Regions from separate parts of the Micromonospora sp. M42 genome, predicted to be linked through region 2. Evidence: riboswitches for the same ligand, from Rfam matches in the RefSeq annotation. Region 2 holds a riboswitch; the other holds the start of a gene.
What was found. A riboswitch is a leader RNA that binds a small molecule or an ion and turns the genes downstream of it on or off. The one in region 2 is predicted to bind cobalamin.
Positions count from the first base shown of each region.

Region 1 (4,406 bases), 1.9 Mb from region 2:
CGTGTCGCCGGTGGCGAAGAACGCCACCAGCCGCGACACCAGGTGCCGTTCGGCGGGGGACAGCTTCGCCAGGTCGGCGAGGTCCGAGTGCAGGTCCACCTCCTCGACCGTCCAGGTGTTCCTGATCGCGTCCTTGAACCGGTCGAAGAAGCGCGGGTAGCGCATCGGCCGCAGGGTCAGGTCCATGCCGGGGTCGAGCAGCATGTGCCGGGTCGGTGCGGTGGTGGTCACTGGCATGCCTCGCAGCTCTCGGGGTTCTCCAGGGAACAGGCCAGCGCCTCGTCGTCGCTCACGGCGGAGACCACGCCGGGCACCGGGGCGGGCACCGGGGCGACGGTGGCCTGCTGGATGCGGGTGGCGGGACGGGAACGCAGGTAGTAGGTGGTCTTCAGCCCGGCCTTCCAGGCGTACAGGTACATCGAGGACAGCTTGCCGATGGTCGGCGCGCTCAGGAACAGGTTGAGCGACTGGGACTGGTCGACGAACGGCGCCCGCGCGGCGGCCAGGTCGATCAGCGCCCGCTGCGGCAGCTCCCAGGCGGTGCGGAACAGCTCCCGCACCGGCGCGGGCAGCTCGGTGATGTCCTGCACCGAGCCCTCGGCCCGCTTGATCCGGTCGCGGACCTGCGGCGTCCACAGTCCGCGGGCCTTCAGCTCCCGCACCAGGTACGTGTTGACCTGGAGGAACTCCCCGGACATCGTCTCGCGCTTGAACAGGTTGGACACCTGCGGCTCCACGCACTCGTAGCAGCCGGCGATGGAGGCGATGGTGGCGGTCGGTGCGATCGCCACCAGCAGCGAGTTGCGCAGCCCGCCTGCGGCGATCCGCTCGCGCAGCGCCGCCCACCGTCCGGCCTGCGCCGGCTCCGCGCCCCACAGGTCCGGGTGCAGGTCACCCTTCGCGGCCCGGGTCTGCGGGTACGCCGGATGCGGCCCGAACTGCTCGGCCAGCCCGGCGGAGGTCTCCAGCGCGGTCAGCAGGATCTCCTCCTGCACCCGGGTGGACAGCTCCTTCGCCTCGGGGGAGTCGAACGGCAGGCGCAGCGTGAAGAACGCGTCCTGCAACCCCATCAGGCCGAGCCCGACCGGCCGCCAGCGCGGGTTCGACGCCGCCGCCTGCTCGGCCGGGTAGTAGTTGATGTCGATCACCCGGTCGAGGAACACCACAGCGGTGCGGACCGTGGCGCGCAGCCGCTCCCAGTCCACCCCGTCGGCGGTGACGTGGGCGCCGAGGTTCACCGAGCCGAGGTTGCACACCGCCGTCTCGGCGTCGTCGTTCACCTCCAGGATCTCGGTGCACAGGTTGGACAGGTGGATCACGTTGCCCGGCTCACCGGTCTGGTTGGACAGCCGGTTCGCGGCGTCCTTGAACGTCATCCAGCCGTTGCCGGTCTGCGCGAGCGTGCGCATCATCCGCCCGTACAGGTCCCGGGCCCGTACCGTGCGGACCGCGTTCTTCTCCGCCGCCCGGTACGCGGCGTCGAACGCCTCCCCGTACAGGTCGGGCAGCTCCGGGGCGTCCGACGGATCGACGAGCGACCACTCGCCGTCGGCCTCGACCCGGCGCATGAACTCGTCCGGGATCCAGTTGGCCAGGTTGAGGTTGTGCGTACGCCGGGACTCCTCGCCGGTGTTGTCCCGCAGCTCCAGGAACTCCTCCACGTCCGGGTGCCACGGCTCCAGGTAGACGCAGGCCGCGCCCTTGCGCCGGCCGCCCTGGTTGACCGCGGCCACCCCGGCGTCGAGCGTCTTGAGGAACGGCACGATGCCGTTGGACCGGCCGTTCGTGCCCCGGATCAGCGCGCCCCGGCCGCGCACCCGCGACCAGGCGATGCCGATACCGCCGGAGAACTTCGACAGCTTCGCCACCTGGTGGTAGCGCTCGTAGATCGAGTCCAGCTCGTCGCGCGGCGAGTCGACCAGGAAGCACGACGACATCTGGGTGTGCCGGGTGCCGGAGTTGAACAGCGTGGGGGAGCTGGGCAGATAGGCCAGGCTGGACATCAGCCGGTAGAAGCCGACCGCCTCGCCCGGGGTGCGGGACAGCCCGCAGGCCACCCGCAGCAGCCAGTACTGCGGCGTCTCCACCACCAGCCGCGACTGCGGGTGCCGCAGCAGGTAGCGGTCGGCCACGGTACGCAGTCCGAAGTACTCGAACCGCCTGTCGCCGTCCGGGTCCACGGCGTCGTCGAGCTTGCGGGCGTGCCGGGCGACGAACGCGGCCGTCTCGTCGCCGATCAGCCCCAGCCCGTGCGCGTACGCGATCGACTGGCTGAAGCTCGCCACGCCCTGACCGCGGACCTCCTTGTCCACGTACGCGGCCAGCAGCCTTGCCGCCAGCTTCGAGTACTGCGGCTCCTCGCCGATCAGCTCCGCCGCGGTCTGGATCGACAGCCGGTCCAGCTCGGCGGTGGTCGCCCCGTCGTAGAGCCCGCTGATCGTCTTGGTGGCCACCCGCAGCGGGTCCACCTCGTCCAGGTCGGCGACCCAGCGTTCGACCGCCCGGACGATCTTGCCGACGTCCACCGGCTCGGTGTCGCCGTCCCGTTTGCGTACCCGCATCGCCGGCCGGCGGGCCTCGGACCCGCCGCCGGTGGCCGGCGGGCTTTCCTGCACGACAGTCATGACCTCTCCTCGCTGTCACCGTCTGGAGACGGCGGGAGACGCCAACGGGCACGGCGCGGCCGGCCCGGCTGCTGGCGTCGGTCGTCCCGCGCGACCTCCGGCCGCCGTACGCGGAGGCGCACGGCGCGCTGGCAGGTCTTCGGACTCGCGGGCCCGACCGGGGTCGCCGGTCGCCTACCGGCCGTCGCTTCCCAGGCCGGTGGCCCAGTGCTGTTGACGGCTGTCGTTCCCACTCACCGCTGCGGGGCAGTCCCGGATTTCCACCGGGTTCCCTCTTGCCTCGGCCCCGCCCCGGAGGGCTCGGCCGAACCAGCTGCGGCACCACCATATATGGCGGTGGGGGCGGTTGGGCAACACCAGATGTCGTGTCGGGCGTGTCGCATGGATCTCACTGTCCACAGTGCCTACCCCCGATGCCGGCGCTCGCCGCCGGGCGCGATACTCGGCGTATGGGGAATACCGGACGCCGCTGGGCGTGGGTGGCGGTCCTGCTCGTCGGCGTCGGGCTTCACCTGCTGGTGCTGGAGACACTGTCCGGCACCGGCACCGTCACGTTCGTACCGGCGCTGATCGTGCTCGGCGCGTGCGTCGCGCCCGCCACGTTCCTGGCCTTCGCCCAGGGGCGGCCGGCCCGCCGCCCGGTCCCCGGCTCCGTCGTCGGCGTCGCCGCGCTTCTCGGCGGCGTGGTCGGCGTGGTCGCCGCCGGCTGGCTGGAGTACGGCACGCTGCACCGCCTCGGCGTCCTGCCGATGGCGCTCGTCGGCCTGGCCGAGGAGACCGCGAAGCTGATCGTGCCGGCCGGCATCCTGCTGCTGTGGCGGCGGCACCGGTCACCGGCGCAGGGCCTGGTGATCGGCGTGGCCTCCGGCGCCGGGTTCGCCGCGCTGGAGACCATGGGGTACGCGTTCGCCGCGTTCGTCGGGTCGGAGGGCAACCTCGGCGCCGTCGAGCGGACGCTGCTGGTTCGCGGTCTCACCGCGCCCGCCGCGCACCTGGCCTGGACCGGGCTGACCGCCGCCGCGTTGTTCACGTTCGCCGCCGCGCCCGGCGGCCGGAGACTGGCGGCGTTCCTGCTCACCTTCGCCGCCGCCGTCACGCTGCACACCTGCTGGGACACGTTCGGCACGCAGCCCGCGTACGTGTTCATCGGCGGTGTGTCGCTGGGCTGGGTGCTGCTGCGCCTGCACCTGGACCGCGAGCGGCCCGCCGCCCCGCCCCGGGCGCCGGAGCGTGATCCTCACCAGCTCGCCGAGGTGGCGGGGTCGGAGCCCTCCTGATGCCGCCATCTCGGCGAGCTGGAGTCGAGCAAGCGTCAGCCGGCGGCCAGCCGGACACCGAGCGCGACGAAGGCGACAGCGCAGAGCCGGTCGACCCGCCGCGACCAGCGGCTGTCGCCCCAGCGGCGGGCGAACCGCCCGGCGCCCACGCCGAGAGCCAGGTCCACGGTGAGCTGCACCGCGACGAACAGCGCGCCGAGCAGCACCAGCTGTGCCGCCACCGGGCCCGCGTCGGGCCGGACGAACTGCGGCAGGAACGCCACGCTGAACAGGATCATCTTCGGGTTGAGCAGGTTCGTGAGCAGCCCGCGCCGGAACGCCCGCCCGGCGCCGCCGCCGTCCGCCCCGTCCGCCGCGACGCCGGGCCGGCCCGTGCCGCGCAGCGCCCGCAGGCCCAGCACGATCAGGTACGCCGCACCGGCCCACCGGATCGCGGTGAACAGCACCGGGGACGCGGCGATCACGGTGGCGAGTCCGGCCACCACGGCGGCGACGTGCACCGCCT
Region 1 covers NZ_KK037233.1:496,329-500,734, forward strand. Annotated here, with positions in the region: gene MCBG_RS01830 (ribonucleotide-diphosphate reductase subunit beta) at 1-237, opposite strand, end outside; gene MCBG_RS01835 (ribonucleoside-diphosphate reductase subunit alpha) at 228-2,624, opposite strand; cobalamin riboswitch at 2,737-2,953, opposite strand; gene MCBG_RS01840 (PrsW family glutamic-type intramembrane protease) at 3,074-3,901, shown strand; gene MCBG_RS01845 (LysE family translocator) at 3,937-4,406, opposite strand, start outside.
Region 1: it holds a riboswitch for cobalamin, as region 2 does, so the genes downstream of both, MCBG_RS01835 (ribonucleoside-diphosphate reductase subunit alpha) here and MCBG_RS11050 (magnesium chelatase subunit D family protein) in region 2, are expected to answer to the same signal.

Region 2 (4,406 bases):
TTGATCATCGGCGCCTCGGCGACGCGAGTCACCGCGGCCGGACGTGTCTGGAGCCCGCGCTTCGTGCCCTGATCAGCCGCGCACGCGGCGCTCGCGACCGGCCGAGTAGAGGAACGACTCGCCGCCACGGACGTCCCCGGCCAGCGCCGGGCCGACCAGGATGACCGCTGCCTGTCGCAGACCGGCCTGCTCGACCCGGCCGCCGATGTCGGCCAGCGTGCCGCGCAGGATGAGCTCCTGCGGCTGCGACACCCGGTGCACCACGACTATGGGGCAGTCGTGGCCGTAGTAGCCGGCCAGTTCGGCGGCCAGCTCGCGGGTACGCGTGACCGCCAGGTGCAGGGCGAGCGTCGCGCCGGTCGCGGCGAACGCGGCGAGCTTCTCTCCCGACGGCATGACCGTGGACCGGGCCTGCGCGCGGGTGAGCACGACCGACTGGGCCAGCTCCGGGACGGTCAGCTCGGCGCCGACGGCGGCGGCAGCAGCCGCATAGGCCGGCACGCCGGGCGTGACGTCCCACGGGACCCGGGCGGCGTCGAGCCGGCGTGCCTGCTCGTGCACCGCCGAGTACAGCGACGGGTCACCGGAGCACAGCCGTACGACCTCGGACCCGTCGGCGTGTGCCTGGACCAGGTGCGTGGTGATCTGGTCCAGGTCGAGGTGCTGGGTGTCGATCAGCCGGGCGTCGTCACGGCAGTGCTCCAGCACCTCGGCGTCGAGGTACGTGCCCGGGTACAGGCACACGTCGGCGGACTCGAGCAGGCGTACCGCGCGGAGGGTGAGCAGGTCGGCGGCGCCGGGCCCGGCCCCGACGAAATGGACGGTCATGAATCTCCCTTGACGATGGACCACTGGCTGACTGCCCGTGCGGGCGTCCAGCCGGTGAAGCCGCCGAGCGGTTCGGCGCGTTCGACGTGCAGGCGGACGAGTTCACCGCCGCGCCGGCTGTGCTGCTTCAGCAGCACCGCCTCGGTCTCGGCGGTGACACCGTGCACGACGAGCCGTCCACCGGCGCCGAGCGCATCCCAGCAGGTGTCCAGCACGCCGGGGACGGTGGCCCCGCCGCCGACGAACACCGCGTCGGGACGGTCCAGGCCGGACAGGGCCCCGGGCGCCGAACCCTCGACCAGACACAGACCCGGCACGCCGAGGGCAGCGGCGTTGCGGTGCACCAGCGCGGCCCGGTCGGAGCGGGGCTCCACCGCGATCGTCCGTGCCGTCGGCCAGGCCCGCATCCACTCCACACCGATCGAGCCGCTGCCGGCGCCGACGTCCCACAGCAGCTGACCGGGCGCGGGCGCGAGCCGGGCCAGGGCACTGGCCCGCAGGTCACGTTTGGTGATCTGCCCGCCGTGCTCGAACGCGTCGTCGGGCAACACGCCGCCCGAGGCCCAGCCCGGACCGGCACCGCAAGCTTCGACAGCGAGAACGTTCAACCGCGGCACGTCGTTCAGGTCCCACCCGGCCGCGGTGGTCGCGGTACACGACTCACCGGCGGCACCGAGGTCACCGAGCACGACCAGCCTGGACTGCCCCCAACCGAGCCCGGTCAGCACCGCGGCCACGGCCGCGGGTGTCGTCTCGTCGCTGGACAGCACGAGCAGCCGGCGCCCGGCCGAGAGCGCAGGCACGATCAGCCGTAGGTCCCGGCCGACCAGGCTGACCGTGGTGACGGACTCGGCCGGCCATCCGAGACGTGCTCGGGCGAGGGCTACCGAGGAGACCCCGGGCACGATCGTCACGCGCTCCGGGCCCAGGACGTCCAGCAGCGTCGTGCCGATACCCGACACGAGCGGGTCGCCGGAGGCCAGCACGACAACCGGCCCTCGCGCGGAGGCGAGCACACCTGGCAGATTGTCCCGCAGCGGCGACGGCCACGCCACGCGCTGCTGGCCGTCGACGGGCGGCACCGCCTCGAGGTGCCGCCGCCCGCCGAGCAGCGTCGCGGCCGCCCGCACCAGCGCCCGGGACGGCTCCGGCAGACCCACCCACCCGTCAGCCCCGATCCCCACCACGGTCACCCGCTCCTCCATGGAGATGCACCCTAGCCGCCCACCGGCCCTTGCCCCGGCCACCGGGGCGTCTATGGTGATGCACAGGTTCGAGGTGCCCCACGACCGTGGTCGCGGGGAGAATCTGGGAAGCCGGTGAGAATCCGGCACAGGGCCCGCTGCGGTGATCCAGGCATTGACCTGGGAAGTCCGAAGACCGGCCTCGATCCGATCCACGGCGCATGCCGCGTCGTGGACCGCCATGGCAGATCGAGCGGGAGCCCTACATGCCAGCGCAGTACCCCTTTTGTGCCGTCGTCGGCGCCGACGACATGACTCTCGCCCTCACCCTGGTCGCGATCGATCCGCTCATCGGCGGTGTCCTGATCCGCGGGGAGAAGGGCACTGCCAAGACCACTACCGTGCGCGGCCTCGCCGAGGTGCTCCCGGCGGTACGGGTCTATGCGGGCGACCGGTTCTCCATCGACCCGGACGATCCCTCGGCGGTCTGCCCCGACGGGCCGTTCGACGTGCCCACGCCCGTCGTCGAACGGCCGGTACGCCTCGTCGAACTACCCGTCGGAGCCGGCGACGACCGGGTGACCGGATCGCTGAAGCTCGATGCCGCGCTGCGAGACGGCGTCGTCGCGTTCGAGCCTGGCCTGCTGGCCCGGGCCCATCGTGGCCTGCTGTACGTCGACGAGGTCAACCTGCTGCCGGACCACCTGGTCGACCTGCTGCTCGACGCCGCGGCGACCGGCCGGGTCAGCGTCGAACGCGACGGTGTCTCGGTCGAGCATGCCTCCCGGTTCGTGTTGATCGGCACGATGAACCCGGAGGAGGGCGAACTGCGCCCGCAGCTGCTCGACCGGTTCGGCCTGACGGTCGAGGTCGCCGCCCCGCGTGACCCCGTCCTGCGGGTGCAGGCGGTCCGCCGCCGGCTCGCATTCGACGCCGACCCGGAGGGCTTCGCCACACGCTGGGCCGGCGAGCAGGAAGCCCTGCGCACCCGGCTGGCCGCCGCCCGGCGCTCGCTGGCCGGTGTCGTGCTCGACGACGAGACGCTGACCAGGATCGCCGAGCTGTGCGCCGCGTTCGACGTGGACGGCCTGCGTGCGGACCTCGTCACCGCTCGCGCCGCCGCGGCGCACGCGGCCTGGCGGGGACGTACGCGAGTGACACTCGAGGACATCCGCATCGCCGCCCGTCTCGCGCTGCCGCACCGCCGCCGCCGCAACCCCTTCGACGAGCCCGGCCTGGACCAGGACCGCCTGGACGACCTACTCGGCCACAACGACCCCGACCCCGGACCCGACGGTCCCGGCGGCGGTCTGCCCGACGACACCGGGCACGACGGATCGGCCGGGGACGTGCCCGGCTCTCCCGGCGAGAGCCCGCCCGTACCGGAGCCCGAACGGCAGGCCGCCACATCGATGGCATCCGCGGGCGAGCCCGCACGTGCCCGCTTGCTGGTCGTGAAAGGAACCGGCGACGGTCAGGCCGGCCGGCGGTCCCGGGCACGAACACCGCAGGGCCGTGTCGCCGGGCAGCGGCGGCGCACGTCCGGCGACGGCCGGCTGCACCTGCCGGGCACCATCACCGCGGCGGCGCCGCATCAGCATTCCCGGGGTGGCTTGACCGGCGGTCGCGGCCTCGCGCTCGTGCCCGGCGACCTGCGCCGGGCCGAGACCGTCGGGCGCGAGTCGAACCTCGTGCTGCTGTGCGTGGACGCGTCCGGTTCGATGGCGGCCCGCCGCCGCATGGAGCAGGTCAAGACCGCTGTGCTGTCGCTGCTGCTGGACGCCTACCGCCGCCGGGACAAGGTCGCACTGGTGACGTTCCGCCGGCACACCGCCGAGGTCGTCCTGCCACCGACCGGCTCGGTCGACGTCGCCTCCCGCCGCCTGGCCGACCTACCGGCCGGTGGCCGGACCCCGCTCGCGGAGGGCCTGGAACGCAGTGGGGAGGTGCTGCGCCGGGAGGCGCTGCGCGACCCGTCCCGCCGGCCCCTGCTCGTCGTGGTGACCGACGGCCGCGCCACCTCCGGCCCGGACCCGCTGGGTCGTGCCCACCGCGCCGCCGCCGCGCTCGCCACCAGCGGTGTCCAGGTCGTCGTCGTGGACTGCGAGACCGGACGATTCCGGCTCGGCCTCGCCGCCCGGCTTGCCACTCATCTGAGGGCCGAGCACGTGCCGCTCGGTGAAGTGACCGCCGACGGGCTCACCGGGGTCGTTCGCACGGCGACCGCTCCGCGGGCGGGGGTGGCCTGATGCCGCAGGGTAAGCCGCTCACCGTCCCGGACGACGGCAGCACCACCCGCCAGCGGCGCAACCGGCCGCTGCTGATGGTCCACACCGGAAACGGCAAGGGCAAGTCGACCGCCGCCTTCGGTATGGCGATGCGCGCTTGGAACCA
Region 2 covers NZ_KK037233.1:2,442,930-2,447,335, forward strand. Annotated here, with positions in the region: gene MCBG_RS34775 (precorrin-3B C(17)-methyltransferase) at 1-72, shown strand, start outside; gene MCBG_RS11040 (cobalt-precorrin-4/precorrin-4 C(11)-methyltransferase) at 73-828, opposite strand; gene MCBG_RS11045 (bifunctional cobalt-precorrin-7 (C(5))-methyltransferase/cobalt-precorrin-6B (C(15))-methyltransferase) at 825-2,033, opposite strand; cobalamin riboswitch at 2,088-2,232, shown strand; gene MCBG_RS11050 (magnesium chelatase subunit D family protein) at 2,279-4,261, shown strand; gene cobO (cob(I)yrinic acid a,c-diamide adenosyltransferase) at 4,261-4,406, shown strand, end outside.